3 regions of the Solibacillus sp. GQ1 genome follow, and region 1 is predicted to be linked to each of the others. Evidence: riboswitches for the same ligand, from Rfam matches in the RefSeq annotation. Region 1 holds a riboswitch; each other region holds the start of a gene.

The links. A riboswitch is a leader RNA that binds a small molecule or an ion and turns the genes downstream of it on or off. The one in region 1 is predicted to bind lysine.
Region 2: another riboswitch for lysine. It lies ahead of AC6CH1_RS11425 (aspartate kinase); the one in region 1 lies ahead of AC6CH1_RS07095 (transporter substrate-binding domain-containing protein).
Region 3: another riboswitch for lysine. It lies ahead of AC6CH1_RS14520 (amino acid permease); the one in region 1 lies ahead of AC6CH1_RS07095 (transporter substrate-binding domain-containing protein).

Annotation. Positions count from the first base shown of each region.
Region 1 is NZ_JCAXEX010000001.1:1,433,842-1,439,060, forward strand. It holds gene AC6CH1_RS07080 (DUF6501 family protein) at 1-40, opposite strand, end outside; gene AC6CH1_RS07085 (amino acid ABC transporter ATP-binding protein) at 379-1,113, opposite strand; gene AC6CH1_RS07090 (amino acid ABC transporter permease) at 1,115-1,861, opposite strand; gene AC6CH1_RS07095 (transporter substrate-binding domain-containing protein) at 1,986-2,822, opposite strand; lysine riboswitch at 2,937-3,124, opposite strand; gene odhB (2-oxoglutarate dehydrogenase complex dihydrolipoyllysine-residue succinyltransferase) at 3,455-4,720, opposite strand; gene AC6CH1_RS07105 (2-oxoglutarate dehydrogenase E1 component) at 4,814-5,219, opposite strand, start outside.
Region 2 is NZ_JCAXEX010000001.1:2,230,714-2,235,932, reverse strand. It holds gene trxA (thioredoxin) at 67-381, shown strand; gene uvrC (excinuclease ABC subunit UvrC) at 517-2,307, shown strand; lysine riboswitch at 2,340-2,518, shown strand; gene AC6CH1_RS11425 (aspartate kinase) at 2,605-3,837, shown strand; gene AC6CH1_RS11420 (YslB family protein) at 3,933-4,349, opposite strand; gene AC6CH1_RS11415 (succinate dehydrogenase cytochrome b558 subunit) at 4,621-5,219, shown strand, end outside.
Region 3 is NZ_JCAXEX010000003.1:51,826-57,044, forward strand. It holds gene AC6CH1_RS14505 (nitric oxide synthase oxygenase) at 1-569, shown strand, start outside; gene AC6CH1_RS14510 (restriction endonuclease) at 613-1,167, opposite strand; gene AC6CH1_RS14515 (CynX/NimT family MFS transporter) at 1,229-2,428, opposite strand; lysine riboswitch at 2,571-2,751, shown strand; gene AC6CH1_RS14520 (amino acid permease) at 2,844-4,298, shown strand; gene AC6CH1_RS14525 (RNA 2'-phosphotransferase) at 4,556-5,219, shown strand, end outside.

The DNA.
Region 1 (5,219 bases):
TGCGAATTGTCGGTGCATCTTTCCAATTTAAATGTAGCATGTTATTCCCTCACTTTTAACTAATATCGATACTCTCCTATTTTATATGATTTTCCTGCCAGTGGAAAGCGCGTTGTAGTAAAAATCAACTTTTCTTGCTTCTAATATAAATACAAGGAAACCAACCACATAAAAATAGTTTTAATTTATCGCTGTTTCCGATATTTGATAGAACAACTATTCCATGTTAAACTCACAAGCAGAGGTGGAATGTATGGCATTTGGTAGTATTCCAATGTGGTTTTTCGCAATTGTAATTGCTTTTGCAATTGTATTTATTTTAATAAGCGAATGGAACTCACGAAAATAAGCTCGCAGTTAACTGCGAGCTTTTTGCTATTACCGTAATGTTCGTTTCAAGAACTCTTTTGTGCGGTCGTGTTTTGGGTTTACAAGCAATTGTTCCGGAGGGCCTTCCTCAACGATAACCCCTTTATCCATGAATACAATCCGGTCCGATACTTCCTTGGCAAACTCCATTTCATGTGTAACGATCAGCATCGTATTTCCTTGATCTGCCAGATGGCGCATTACTTTTAACACTTCCCCTACCATTTCAGGGTCAAGTGCTGATGTCGGTTCATCGAACAGCATTACATCCGGATCCATCGCTAATGCACGTGCAATTGCGACACGTTGTTTCTGTCCACCGGATAAATGTTTCGGTTTCGCATTTTTATAGGCGCTCATCCCGACAAGTTCCAAATATTTTATTGCATTCCGTTCTGCTTCATCTTTTGAACGCTTTAGCACTTTGATTTGGCCAACAATACAGTTATTTAGTACATCCAAATTATTGAATAAATTGAACTGCTGGAATACCATACCTAAATGCGTACGGTACTTTTCAATTTGATGTCCGTCATTTAAAATATTTTCACCATTATAGATTATTTCCCCTGCTGTTGGTGTTTCCAGTAAATTAATACAGCGTAAAAGTGTTGATTTTCCGGAACCTGAAGAGCCGATCAATGTTACTACTTCCCCTTTGTTTACTTGGAAATTAACATCTTTCAATACTTCATGATCACCGAATTTTTTATTTAAATGGTTAATATCAATTACAACTGTCATTTTATTCACCATCCTTATCTAGCTTGTTGCCTGTAATGAGCTCCACTTTATACGAGGAAGGTCCGTCCATCTTTTTCTCGAATAATAGTAAGAAACGAGTTACAGTAAATGTCATAATAAAGTATAATACCGTTGCGATAAAGAACGCTTCAATATATTTATAGTTACTGCCCGCAATCGAATTCGCAGTAAAGAACAGTTCCACTACCGAAATAACACTTAATACAGATGAATCTTTAATATTCATAACGAACTGATTCCCTGTTGCAGGTAAAATATTGCGTGCTACTTGCGGCAGAACAATATGAATCATCGTTTGCAGGTGATTCATTCCAATCGCTTGTGCAGCCTCGAATTGGCCTTTATCAATTGATACGATACCACCACGCACATACTCGGCCATGTAGGCTCCTGTGTTTAAACTAATAACGATAGAAGCTGCTAGAAAGCGGTCAATATCGATCCCTAAGTAGACAAGACCATAAAATACGACCATCGCCTGTACCATCATTGGCGTGCCCCTGAAAATTTCCACATAAGCCGTTAAAATAAAGTTAAAGACTTTCAGAATAGCTGATTTAATATTTTTTTTGCGTTGTGGAATTGTGTGCATAATTCCAATGAAAAATCCGATCAGTGTTCCACAAATTGTCCCGATAATTGCCAACAGAAGTGCAGTCCAAGCTCCACGTACAAATAAATCCCAGTTGTTCGTAAACAAGTTCCATGATGATTCTAAAAATGCCATCGCCTTGTCCTCCATTTCTTTCTTTGTTTCTACTATTTATGTATGAAATCATAATTTTAATAGAAAAAGGTTGTCTTCCGTTTGCCGGCAAGACAACCTCATTAAAACTGTTAATGCTACACGATTATTGTGCTGCTGGTTGATTTGCAATTGCGTCTTCCATTAATTGTTGACGCTCTTCATCCGAAATTTCAGATAAAACTTTGTTAATTTGTTCACGTAAATCTGAACCCTTTTTCAAACCTACTGCTACAGCTGTTGAGGCTTCGTCTGCTTCGAAGTTTGGTTCAGGTACGATGTATTTAATATTGTTCAGAGCCATTTCAGCTGAGATACCTTCTGGACGTTCTGAAACGTATCCGTCAATTGCGCCTGACTGTAATTGCACGCGCATTGCACCAAAATCAGTTGCCGCTACTTGTTTTTGAACACCTTCGATTTGATCGATTACATCATAATGTGTTGTCGCTTGCTGACCTGTAATTTTTGCATCTGCAAAGTCAGATAATGAAGTTGCATTTGCATATGGGCCGTCTTCTTTTACAACAATGACATAGTCACTTGTATAATAGTTCTCCGTGAAATCAATTACTTCCTTACGTTCAGGCATTGGTGACATACCAGCAATTACTAGATCAATGGCACCTGATTGTAATGATGGAATCAAGCCATCCCAGTCTGTTTTAACAATTTGTAATTCCATGTCCAGACCTTCTGCAATTTTTTTTGCAATTTCCACATCATAGCCTGCTGCGTATTCCTTTGAACCTGCAATTTGAACTCCGCCATTGGCATCATCTTTTTGTGACCAGTTAAAAGGCGCATACGCTGCTTCCATACCGATTTTAATAACTTTTTTGTCTGAATCTGAACTGCTTGTAGTACCTTCATCGCTTGTACCACAAGCTGCTAGCAATAGCATTGTCATGGCAGTCAATAAAATTAATAGTCTCTTTTTCATAGAAAATCTCTCCTTATTTGTTAAATTTCGGGCGCCAAATATACAAAAAACGACCTAAAAGAAGAACTTTAGGTCGTTTAAATTATAATTAGCCCGAATCCTCTACAGTTCCCATTTTGAGATAGCACAACTCAACCATCAGGGATATAGATGATTGAGACAGTTCTGCAATTATTCACTGCAGACCCAGCATTGTATAATTGAGCATTTACAACACTTCGGCGATATTTCCTTCTCTTATATCTCACAGCCAGCTCATGGCTCCATATAAAACTGTTAAGTATCGCGCCTCTACCTCACGAGAGTGTGAGGTTTTAATATGAAATTGATATGTTTATATTACATTATTGCGACATTTCCGTCAACACTCATTTTTCTGAAATTTCACTGTAAGAATAAATGCGCTAAAGCGCCCGTTCAACTCTGACATACATTGGAGGGCCCGGCGCAAAAGTAAACGCTCCACCACTTTTGCACGGAGGGACCTAATGGTGCGAGGAGTTGGCGCTTTAGCCTAGACGTGGATAAAACTATATTTTTACGTTATCTACAATGCAATATTCTATAGTTTCCTTAACAAAAAAGCTAATGCGCAATATACAGAATATCGCGCATTAGCATAGAAAATACTATTAAGAATTTAATAATAAATCTTCTGGGTTTTCGATCATTTCTTTTACTGTTTTTAAGAAGCCAACAGAATCTTTACCATCGATGATACGGTGGTCGTAAGATAATGCTACATACATCATTGGACGAATTTGAACTTCCCCATTAACAGCTACTGGACGGTTTACGATTGAGTGCATACCTAAAATACCAGCTTGAGTACCATTCATGATTGGTGTTGACATTAATGAACCGAACACACCACCGTTAGTGATTGTAAATGATCCGCCAGCCATGTCGTTTAAGCCTAATTTTTTGTCGCGTGCTTTACCAGCTAATTCCGCAATGTTTTTCTCAATTTCAGCGAAGTTTTTAGCGTTTGCATCACGAACAACCGGTACTACTAAACCTTCTTCTGTTGATACAGCAATACCGATATCGAAGAAGTTGTTTAAGTGAATTTCATCACCGTTAATTTGTGCATTTACATATGGATATTTCTTTAATGCTGCTACTACAGCTTTTGTGAAGAATGACATGAAGCCTAATTTAATATCGTTAGCTTTCACGAACTCATCTTGTTTACGCTTACGTAATGCCATAATGTTCGTCATATCAATTTCATTGAAAGTAGTTAACATTGCAGTTGATTGTTTTACTTCTAATAAACGTTTTGCAATTGTTTGACGACGGCGGCTCATTTTTTCAACTGTTACACGGTCTGTATCAGCTGCTGGTGTGAAGATCATTGGACCATTACCTGCTGCTGGAGCTTGGGCAGCTGATGCTGCAGGAGCTGCTGGTGCTGTACCATGTGCTGCAACGTCTTGTACACGTACGCGACCTTGTGGGTCAACAGGTGAGATTGCTGCTAAGTCAATACCTTTTTCACGAGCTAATTTACGAGCTGCCGGTGAAGCGATTACACGCTCACCTGAAGTTTCTTCAACTGCAACTGGTGCAGGTGCTGCTGCTTTAGGAGCTTCTTCTTTTGCTGGAGCCGGAGCTGCTGCTGGTGCTTCTTCTTTAGCAGCTGGTGCAGGTGCTGCGCCTTCGCCTGCTTCAACTACTGCGATTACTTGTCCTACTAATACAGTATCGCCTTCTTCAGCTAAAATTTGTTTTAAAACGCCTGCTTCTTCAGAGATGATTTCAGCATTAACTTTATCAGTTTCTAACTCAACGATGAATTCGCCTTTTTCTACGCGATCTCCAACTTTTTTCACCCACTGGGCAATTGTACCTTCAGTAATTGATTCTGCTAATTCAGGGACTTTAATTTCAGCCACGTTCATATCCTCCTTTAATTACGCTACACATTCATTGTATAGCAAGCCACTTCTATTTTAAATAGAAGCAGCTCTTTTTAAACAAATCATTTATTACTTTTCAAGTGCTTCGTTCACTAATTTAGCTTGTGCTGCTTTATGTGAATCGCCATCGCCTTCAGAAGTTGAGCTCATTGCAGGACGTCCTACATAGCGCACTTTTTTGCCTTCTGCGATATCATATAATGTTTCAAGAACATATGTCCATGAACCTTGGTTTTTCGGTTCTTCCTGTACCCAAACGATTTCTTTAACATTCGGGAAACGAGCGATAATATCTTTCACTTGTTGTGCAGGGAATGGATAAATTTGTTCAACACGGATGATGTGTAAGTGATCAAGCCCTTCGCCGTCTTTCACGCGTTCTGCTAAATCAATCATTACTTTACCAGTACCAAGTACTACTTTTTCAACCGCTTCTGTGTTTTTGCCTAAACCTTCTTGCTCGATTACTTCCTGG
Region 2 (5,219 bases), 800 kb from region 1:
TACTACTGTTTAATTGGGAAAACATGCTATACTACAACCATATGTTATTTAAGGAGGCTATTTAATATGGCAATTGTACACGCGACAGATCAAACTTTCCCACAAGAAATTTCAAACGGCACAGTTTTAGTAGACTTTTGGGCTACTTGGTGCGGACCATGTAAAATGATTGCTCCAGTTCTTGAAGAATTAGATACAGAAATCGGTAACGATGTAAAAATCGTGAAAGTGGATGTTGATAACAACCAAGTTACTGCTGCAGAATACCAAATCATGTCAATTCCTTCATTACTATTATTCGTAGATGGTGAAGTAAAAGCAAAAACTGCTGGCTTCATGCCAAAAGAAGCGTTAATTGATTTCATTAACGACAACAAATAATTAAACCTCTGGCCACTCATATGACCAAGGAATAATTGATATGTTGAAAGCCGTATGCCATACAAGGTGTACGGCTTTTTTCTTATACCTTAATCAGTTAAACTATAGGAAAGGACATATTAGACAGGTGAGAATATGAATGCAATCATTAAAGCAAAACTAGAAATACTACCGAATGAATCAGGTTGCTATATTATGAAAGACCGTCAAGGCACGATTATTTACGTTGGTAAGGCTAAAGTATTGAAAAATCGAGTGCGTTCTTACTTTACGGGAAGTCATGACGGTAAAACTGCGAGACTAGTCAGTGAGATAGAAGACTTCGAGTATATTGTGACTTCAAGTGATTTGGAAGCTCTTATACTGGAACTGAATCTAATTAAGCTGCATGATCCGAAATATAATGTGAAACTAACGGATGATAAAACGTATCCTTATATAAAAATAACGAATGAACGATACCCACGTATTATTACGACAAGAAAAGTGAAGAAGGATAAAGCGAAATATTTCGGTCCGTATCCGAATGCCTATGCGGCAAACGAAACGCGGAAATTACTGGACCGATTGTATCCGCTTCGTAAATGTACACATCTGCCTAACCAGGTGTGTCTGTACTATCACTTAGGTCAATGTTTGGCACCGTGTGTAAAAGAAATTGAAAAACAAGTGTATGACGAAATGATTGATGAGATTTCGAAGTTTTTAAATGGGGGCGTTGAAGAAATACAACAAGACCTTCAGCAAAAAATGATGGATGCTGCCGAAAATCTGGAGTTTGAGCGGGCAAAGGAATTCCGGGATTTGATTGCTCATATCGATCAAATTATGGAAAAGCAAAAAATCGTCACGGATGATTTGAGCAACCGGGATGTATTTGGCTATGCAGTAGAAAAAGGCTGGATGTGTGTCCAGGTGTTTTTCGTGCGTCAAGGCAAACTCATTGAGCGGGATGTCTCGATTTTCCCGATTTATAATGAGCCGGAAGAGGAATTTTTAACATTCGTCGGCCGTTTTTACGAACAGCCGCATCATTTATTGCCAAAGGAAATTTTTGTGCCAAAGTCGATTGACGAAACAATTTTACAAAAACTGCTGGATGTGAAGGTGCTGACACCGAAGCGCGGTTCCAAAAAAGAGCTTGTTGATCTAGCAATGAAAAACGCTGAAATCGCCATTCATGAGAAGTTCCAATTGATTGAACGTCAAGAAGAGCGGACAGTCGGGGCTTGTGAAGCACTTGCTGAAGCGATGCAAATTCCATTGCCGCTTAGAATAGAGGCGTTTGATAACAGTCATATGCACGGTGCGGATCCGGTTTCGGCGATGGTTGTTTTTATAGACGGGAAGCCTGCGAAAAAGGAATACCGGAAATATAAAACAAGGGAAGCGGCCAAACATGATGACTATGGTGCGATGCAGGAAGTTATTCGACGTCGTTACACACGTGTACTGCGGGAAAATCTGCCATTGCCTGATCTGATTCTTATCGACGGAGGAAAAGGACAAATGGAAGTCGCACGTGAAGTCATTGAAGACGAGCTTGGGTTAGTCATTCCGATAGCAGGATTGGCTAAAGACGAAAAGCACAATACGTCCCAGCTATTATTTGGTACGCCTCCGGAAGTTGTCCCATTAAAGCGAACAAGTGACGGTTTCTATTTATTGCAGCGCATTCAAGATGAGGTACACCGATTTGCGATTACGTTTTTACGTCAGCAACATCAGACGAATGCCATCACTTCAGTTCTTGATGGGATTGAAGGTGTAGGTCCGAAGCGGAAGCAGCAACTCATGAAGTATTTTGGATCAGTAAAAAAAATCCGCGAGGCAAGCGAATTGCAGCTGCAGGAGTCCGGTGTGCCGGCAAAGCTGGCGGATGTCATATATCGGCATTTTCATGAAGCACCATTGAATAAAGAATAATGGTGTGCTAATATATAAGACAATTCAATATTTACTAAGATAGAGGCGCAGTATTCAACAGTAAATTGCTCGAGGAAGAACAATTCCATTGACAGCAATCGAAAGGGGACCCTGCCGAAGTGAAGTGCGTATTGTTCGCGCAGTTTGCTGGTTTTGCATTTAAGAGATGTAAAACTGTCAGAGCTTTATGTTCTGGAGGGCTATCCTGAAAAACTTATAATTATTATTTGTATTGACGGCGGCTTTCCATGAATATGGGAAGTCGTCTTTTTGTTTACAATTTAAGGAGGGAAAAGAATGGAGACAGTTGTAGTAAAGTTTGGCGGTCCGGCATTGACTACACCGGAAAAAATCGTACAGGTAGCCAAAAAAGTGATAAAAGAGCAAGGACGTGGCATAAACTTAGTCGTTGTCGTTTCTTCAATACCCGCTATACGACGAGAATTGAGACAATATGCTGCTGAAATTACCGATGAGCCGTCGAAACGGGAAATGGATGCACTGGCCTCATCAGCAACACAAATAACTAGTGCAATGCTTGCAATGGCAATTCAGGAGCATGGAGGTAAAGCTGTGTCACTTGCTGGATGGCAAACAGGTATTCATACTAATCAAAAACATGGCAACGCACGAATCGATCATGTGGATAGTAAACGAATTCAGGAACATTTGGCATTAGGTGAAATCGTCGTAGTAGCAGGTTTTCAAGGAGTTACGGGGACAGACAATATTTCAACATTCGGCAAAGGGGGTTCTGAAACTTCAGCAGTTGCACTTGCGGTTGCCCTCGAAGCAGAGCGTGTCGAGATTTTTTCATCAGTTGAAGGGATTTTCACGGCAGACCCAGAAATTGTAAAAGGATCTAGGAAACTACCGGAAGTTTCTTATGATGAGATGTTGGAATTTGCAAATTTAGGGGCTAAAATTTTGCACCCACGTGCGGTTGAACTTGCCAAAAAATACAATATACCGCTCATTGTACGCTCTTTCGTACAGGACGTGGAAGGCACTTTTATTAAAGGGGATGTAGACATGGAGAAAAACTTACTTGTACGCGGGGTAGCTTACGAATCGGATATTATTCGTTTGACGATCGGCTATGATTCTTATGAAACCGCGTCATTGGCAGAAGTGTTTAGTGTTTTAGCAGAAAATGATATCAATGTGGACATTATTGTTCAAGCAGTCATTGATGGCGTGAAGCCGACCATTTCCTTTACAATTTCCAAAGATGAGTTTGCGGAAGCTTTACGGGTACTGGAAACTAGTAAACTGTCACTTGGGTTTAGTTTTGCAGATTTTGAAGTAGGTTTAGCGAAAGTATCTATTATCGGTTCTGCGATGGCATCCAATCCGGGGGTTGCGGCTCGCATGTTTGCACGCTTAGGTCGCGAACATATTCCTGTAAAAATGGTCAGCACTTCGGAAATTAAAGTTTCTGTCGTTGTACCACAGGAAGAAATGGTTCGTGCTGCGAATGTGCTGCATGAGGAATTCAATTTGGCGATGAAAGAAGTAACCGCTTCTTAAAGTAATAGCTGGAAATGAGCTGTAGTAGCTTATTTCCAGCTTTTTATTGAGTAAATTTGCTGCTTCAGCAATAGTTGTTTATTATAAGTTGAAGGCTAAATTTTCTCTTTTAAATCCCATTTTAACGTAAATTTTACGACATTTTTGTCATTATCTTTTTCTTCATAGCATTCCGTCAAATAGCCTAGCTGCTTTTGTTTCTGCTCTGCTAAAAAGCCAGCTTCAAGACGGAAGCAACGTTGTACAATATTGAGTGGCACTTCCTCTGTTGTCAAAAGTATGTAATGAAGTTCGTCCTTCGTTTCTTTTTCCAGAACTAACTGACCCCAGCCAGCTTCCATAAAAAAGGAAGGGAGTTCATCCATTGAAAATAATGGGAACTTTCTTGCAATTTCTTTACCTGCCCAATATAAAACATCTTCTTCATGCTTACCTAGAATAGAAGGAAGAAGATGGTCACGAATGATTTCGTAGCCAAAAGTTGGAATCGTTTTCATTTTGTACCCTTCCATATAAAAAACCTCTTTCATAAATTTTCTTATAATTTTCATTCTTTCATGAAGAAATGGGTTATAAGCAGAAAAAACAGTTCTTAAAACAGCGTAAAACCGTCTTTAAAATGATTATAAAATATCCTGCGTTGCCTTGACGCTAGTATCTGTTGAGAGTACAATGGACATGTCATAATATTGTACCATGATGAAATGCGCAGTCAACATCCCAACTTTTACAATTTTGAGGCGTTGCGCATGTGTATTTCAAGTACTAAGGGGGGTAACAGTTTTGTCGAAAGATCGTGAATTTTTATGGCGCCGCTTACACTCGTTATTAGGTGTAGTTCCTGTCGGGTTGTTCTTGGTGTTCCACTTATTTCTGAACTTCACTGCAGTTGGCGGTGAAGAAACTTACAATAACGCAACAGGTGTTATGGAATTACTTCCACACTCGTTATTGTTAGCGATGGAATGGATCATTATCTATATTCCATTAATGTTCCACGGATTCTATGGAGTGTATATTGCTTTCACTGCAACATACAATACTGGACGTTTCAGCACATTCCGTAACTGGATGTTTGCATTGCAACGTTTCACAGGTATTTTCCTTGTAGTCTTCATTGCGTGGCATATTTTCCAAACACGTATCCAAAAAGCATTAGGTGCTGAAGTTGAATTTAATATGATGGTTGAAATCGTTGACAATCCATTAATGTTAGTATTCTACATCTTAGGTATCGTTTCAGCAGCATTCCACTTAGCGAACGGTTTATGGTCGTTCTTAGTAAGCTGGGGTATTACGCAATCTAACAAATCTCAACGAATCGCAACTTATGTTACGTTGTTAATTTTCGTAGTATTAGCAATCGTTGGTGTTGCAGCTAT
Region 3 (5,219 bases), on a different contig from region 1:
TTGTCATTCAAGTGGACGACCGGGAGCCAAAGTTTTTTGAAATGCCAAAAGAGCATGTACTGGAAGTTGCGATTACCCATCCGGATTATGACTTTTCGCCTTTAAATATGAAATGGTATTCAGTCCCCATTATTTCGAGTATGCGTTTTAATATTGCCGGCACCGATTTTCAGGCAGCGCCGTTTAATGGGTGGTATATGGGAACGGAGATCGGGGCGCGCAATTTAGCGGATACGTACCGCTATAATTTCCTCCCGAAAGTGGCGGAAGCAATGAGACTGGACACTTCGGTGAATGCGTCGCTTTGGAAGGACCGTGCACTTGTTGAACTGAATGTTGCGGTTCTTCATTCATATAAAAAAGCGGGTGTAAGTATTGTCGATCATCATACCGCTGCTCAGCAGTTTCAGCTTTTTCAAAAGCAGGAACATGTAAGCAACCGTGATGTAACGGGAAACTGGGTATGGCTTGTACCGCCATTATCTCCTGCAACTACTGATTTGTATCATGAACCGATTGCCAACACGATAAAAAAACCAAACTACCTATACCAGCAACAGCCATATTAAAAATAGGTGTGCAGGAAGCGAAAGCCTCTGCACACCTATTTCTTTATCTTTTTTTTAACATAATCTGAATCAATTCATCACGATCGATTAAATAAACGTCATTGATGTCGGCAAGCTTTTCTGCCTGGCGTGTAAAATGACTGTTTGTGACAACCCATGCCTCTGTTGCTTCATACATTTTTACCGCCCCGATAATTTCCTGAACCGCTTTTACACCGACCGTACCGGAATAGCGTTTTGCCTGGACTGCAATAATATCTTTTCCGTCCTTTAAAATAAGGTCGGCACCGTAGTCACCGCTCGTTGCGGTATAGCTCACTTTAAATCCGCGGCGTTTAAATAACTCGCCTAAAAATCTCTCAAAATCTTCACCGGTCATTTTATCGACTTCGCGAATGCCGGACTTTCGTAACTTCCTCGTCTTCAGCGATCTTAGCCAAATTTTAAACGCGATATATAGTACGAAATAAGCGACAATTCCAATACCGATGCCTTCAGCTGTTCGCGTTACATAAAAGCCAGCTGCACCAGCTGATGCGATGAAAAATAGCGGGATGACCGGCAGGCGTTTTTTATTTCGTCTTCTCTTTTTACGCAATAGTCCTGTACTCCTTTTATTTACTAACGCTATTATATCATAAAAGGGTACATACGTTTGGTTATATCGTACGGTTGTTTGCGCTCATAAAGGAAGCGAAAAATAACAGAACAGAAATTAAAATAAACAGTACAATCGGAATTGACCAGCTGTCAGTTAAATCATGAACATAACCAAACAGAACCGGTCCGATTGCGGCAACGAAATAACCGATTGACTGTGCAAAGCCGGAAAGTTCAGCTGCATCATAGGCTGTCTTCGTACGCAATGAAAACAGCATCAGCACTAAACCAAACGAAGCCCCGCCTGCAAAGCCTAGTAAAATCATCCATACGACGGCAAGGCTAGTCCATTCCATCAACACACCAGTAAAACCGACTAAGTAACATATCGTAAAGAAAACGACGATTGGACGTTGTGAAGCGATTTTACCGGCAATAATCGGAATAATAAATGTCATCGGAATTTGCGCAAACTGCATTACGGATACCATCCACCCGGCAGCCGCAGCATCCAGGCCTTGGCTAATGAAAATCTCCGGTATCCACGCAGACGAACAGTAAAATATAAACGATTGAAAGCCCATTGCTCCAGCGACTGCCCAGGCAAGCGGTGATTTCCACATATGCATTTTCTTTGTTTGCGAAGAGGGCATATGTAATTCCACTTTTTCCTGGCGCAAAATCGGCAGCCAAATTAGCAATGTAAGAATACCTAAAATAATCGTAATACCTGCTGCAATTTGCCAGCCTGCGCTTGCAGCAATAGGATAACTGAAGCCCGCAGCAAGTCCGGAAGAAATGTTCATCGATACGGAATAAATCCCTGTTAATAAGCCAATATGTAATGGGAATTTCCATTTGAAAAAACTAGGGATAAGGACATTACCAAATGCAATTGCGACGCCGATTAATATTGTTCCTAAAACGAGTAAAGACGTTAGCCCAAGGGAACGAAGTAAAATCCCTACACATAGCAAGATGACGGAATAAAATAATGTCCATTCCATCCCAAACCTACGGGCAATACGCGGTGCAAATGGTGAAACGACCGCAAAGGCAATTAAAGGGATAGTCGTTAAGAAGCCTGCAAGAAAGTTCGAAATCCCAAGGTCGTCACGAATAAATGAAATAATTGGACCGATTAATGTAATCGGTGTACGTAATGTTGTCGCAAATAAAAATACGGCAACCATAAAATAGATGAGTGTTCGGTTGGATAGTATTTTTTTGCTATTTTGATTTAATTGTTCGGTGTCCATATTAATTCTCCTTTTGACTAGTAATATATATTTGAGTAGTGTGAATACTCTTAAAAAACAGAATAATGTTGAAGCCATTGCTATCAAAAAAATGTTATGTTAGACTTTTAATCAATTAAATAAAACATTACCTCATGTAGATGTATGAGGTAGAGGTCGCAATCATTAAGACTAGTATAGCTGAGATTAGGAAGAATCGGGGAAGCTTTATGAAAGGAATGGTTGCCGAAGTGTTATTTTTCTTCTTGAAAATAATGCTGGGGCTGTTTTCGATAAGGAACAGAACTGTCACATGTGTGAGCATGTGTTGAGCTATCTTTCAAGTTTGATGAGGTGTAAATATAACCATCACAAAAACTTGTGGTGGTTTTTCTTTTACATTTCACAAGCAAAACAAAAAGGGAGTTTTATATTCATGAGTGAGATTAAAATAGATCAGCTCGGTAATAACGGGTTGAAAAAGAGTTTGAAAAGTCGCCATGTAACGATGATTTCGCTTGGCGGAACAATCGGAACAGGTTTATTCTTAGCATCGGGTGGTGCGATTGCACAGGCAGGTCCTGGCGGGGCATTGCTCGCATATGCACTGATCGGCGTTATGGTGTATTTCCTAATGACATCATTAGGAGAAATGGCTGCCTATATGCCAACATCCGGTTCGTTTAGTACGTATGCAACAAAATTTGTCGATCCGGCATTAGGCTTTGCGCTTGGCTGGAACTATTGGTACAACTGGGCAATTACAATTGCAGCAGAAATTGCAGCTGTTTCGTTAATTATGAAATACTGGTTCCCGGACAGTTCTTCAATTATATGGACAATATTATTTATCGTAGTTGTTTTATCATTTAACTTAGCTTCTGTAAAAGCTTTCGGTGAAGCGGAATACTGGTTTGCGATGATTAAGGTTGCGACAGTAATTGTCTTCATCATTGTCAGCTTCTTAATGATTTTCGGTATTTTAGGCGGGAACGATCCGGTCGGCTTTACAAACTTCGTTAAAGACGACGCCCCATTTAATGGCGGTTTCCTGGCATTGTTCGGTATTTTCCTTGCTGCCGGTTTCTCATTCCAAGGTACGGAAATGCTTGGGGTAACGGCAGGGGAAACAGATGACCCGGCCAAAAATATTCCAAAAGCTGTACGTTCAGTATTCTGGCGTATTTTACTGTTTTACATTTTCGCAATCGGTGCAATCGGGTTGCTTATTCCGTATACGGATTCACGCCTCTTATCAGAAGATATTGCGACAAGTCCATTTACATTAGTATTTGAAAACTTAGGTGTGGCATTTGCGGCATCTGTTATGAACGCAATCATTTTAACGGCGATGTTATCTGCAGGGAACTCAGGGTTATATGCAGCAAGTCGTATGCTTTATCAGTTAGCGGTGGATGGAAAAGCACCGAAACTATTCATGAAAGTAACATCGCGCGGTATTCCGATGTATGCGCTGTTAGCAACATTGGCAGTGGGTTCATTAGCATTCCTTGCATCGTTTTTCGGAGACGGTGTAGTATACATTTGGTTATTAAATGCTTCCGGTATGTCCGGCTTCATCGCTTGGCTAGGCATTGCAATCAGCCATTACCGATTCCGCCGTGCCTATGTCGCACAAGGGAATTCATTGAGCGATTTACCGTATGTATCCAGATTCTTCCCATTCGGTCCGCTATTCGCCTTTGCCCTATGTATGATTGTCGTGTTAGGTCAAAACTATATGGCTTTCATGGGTGGAACAATTGACTGGTATGGTGTTGTCGTTTCATATATCGGCTTACCACTGTTTGCCGCTTTATGGTTTGGCTACAAATTTAAACACAAAACGAAAATCGTTCCTTTAAAGGACTGCGATTTAACAAATAAATAATTTCTGAAACGCAATGTGAGCTTGTACGCTTTCATTGCGTTTTTTTATATTGAGGATTATTTGTTTTCAACTGAGGAATATATAGGGGGAAGTGAGGATTATTTATTCTCAAGTGAGAATTAAATGAGAGCTATTGAGGATTAAACATTTTTCGAGTACGATGAATACAAGAATGTTATTATAAAATAAACAAAATTCCCGTATTTTATTATGCTGGAAATAAATTATGTAACACTGAAGAATAAGGAAGTGAAAACATGCCTATTTCAAAAGGTTTCTATAAAAAAGTGTATCCGTGGTTAATAGGGGAAGATAGAAAAGATGTGTTGTATCGACCGTTTCTTACAAAGGGGAACCCGTACAAATCCCGAATTTTCCTAGTAAGTTTGCATGCGTTGCCGTTATTTAAAGTGGAAGACAGAAGCGAGCAGACTTTTGCAGAGTCATTAGTGAATAGAGATCTTTTCCATGACCTTTATTTAAGTGAAATTAAAGGGGCACCCCGTGAATTTAAAGGTTCATTGCAGTTTGAAAACTGGCTGGAAAATCAGCACCAGGAATCCATCATTTATACGTCGCTGAATACATATCAGCTGGAATCAGCCGATGAAGCGAAGTTAGCTAAAAAAGAGGATCCAGCTAATTTTGAGCGGGGAAATCTTATTTTTAAAGAAGTGGTAGAGGAGTTTCAGCCGGAAATTATTATTTTGCAAGGGACTGCCGCATACGAGCAATTTAAAGCGCGGTATGCTGATCGGTTAGCTATTTTTAATGGAGATGTGACAAAGGTCCAATTACTGGAACAGACCGGCCCATTCGCGGAGATGGTTTATGAAGATGGCAAAAAAGTGTCAATTTTCGTTACCCGCAGCATGAGCTACTTCGGCGCGGACGGTTCGAAGTTCGAACAATTTAAAGAGA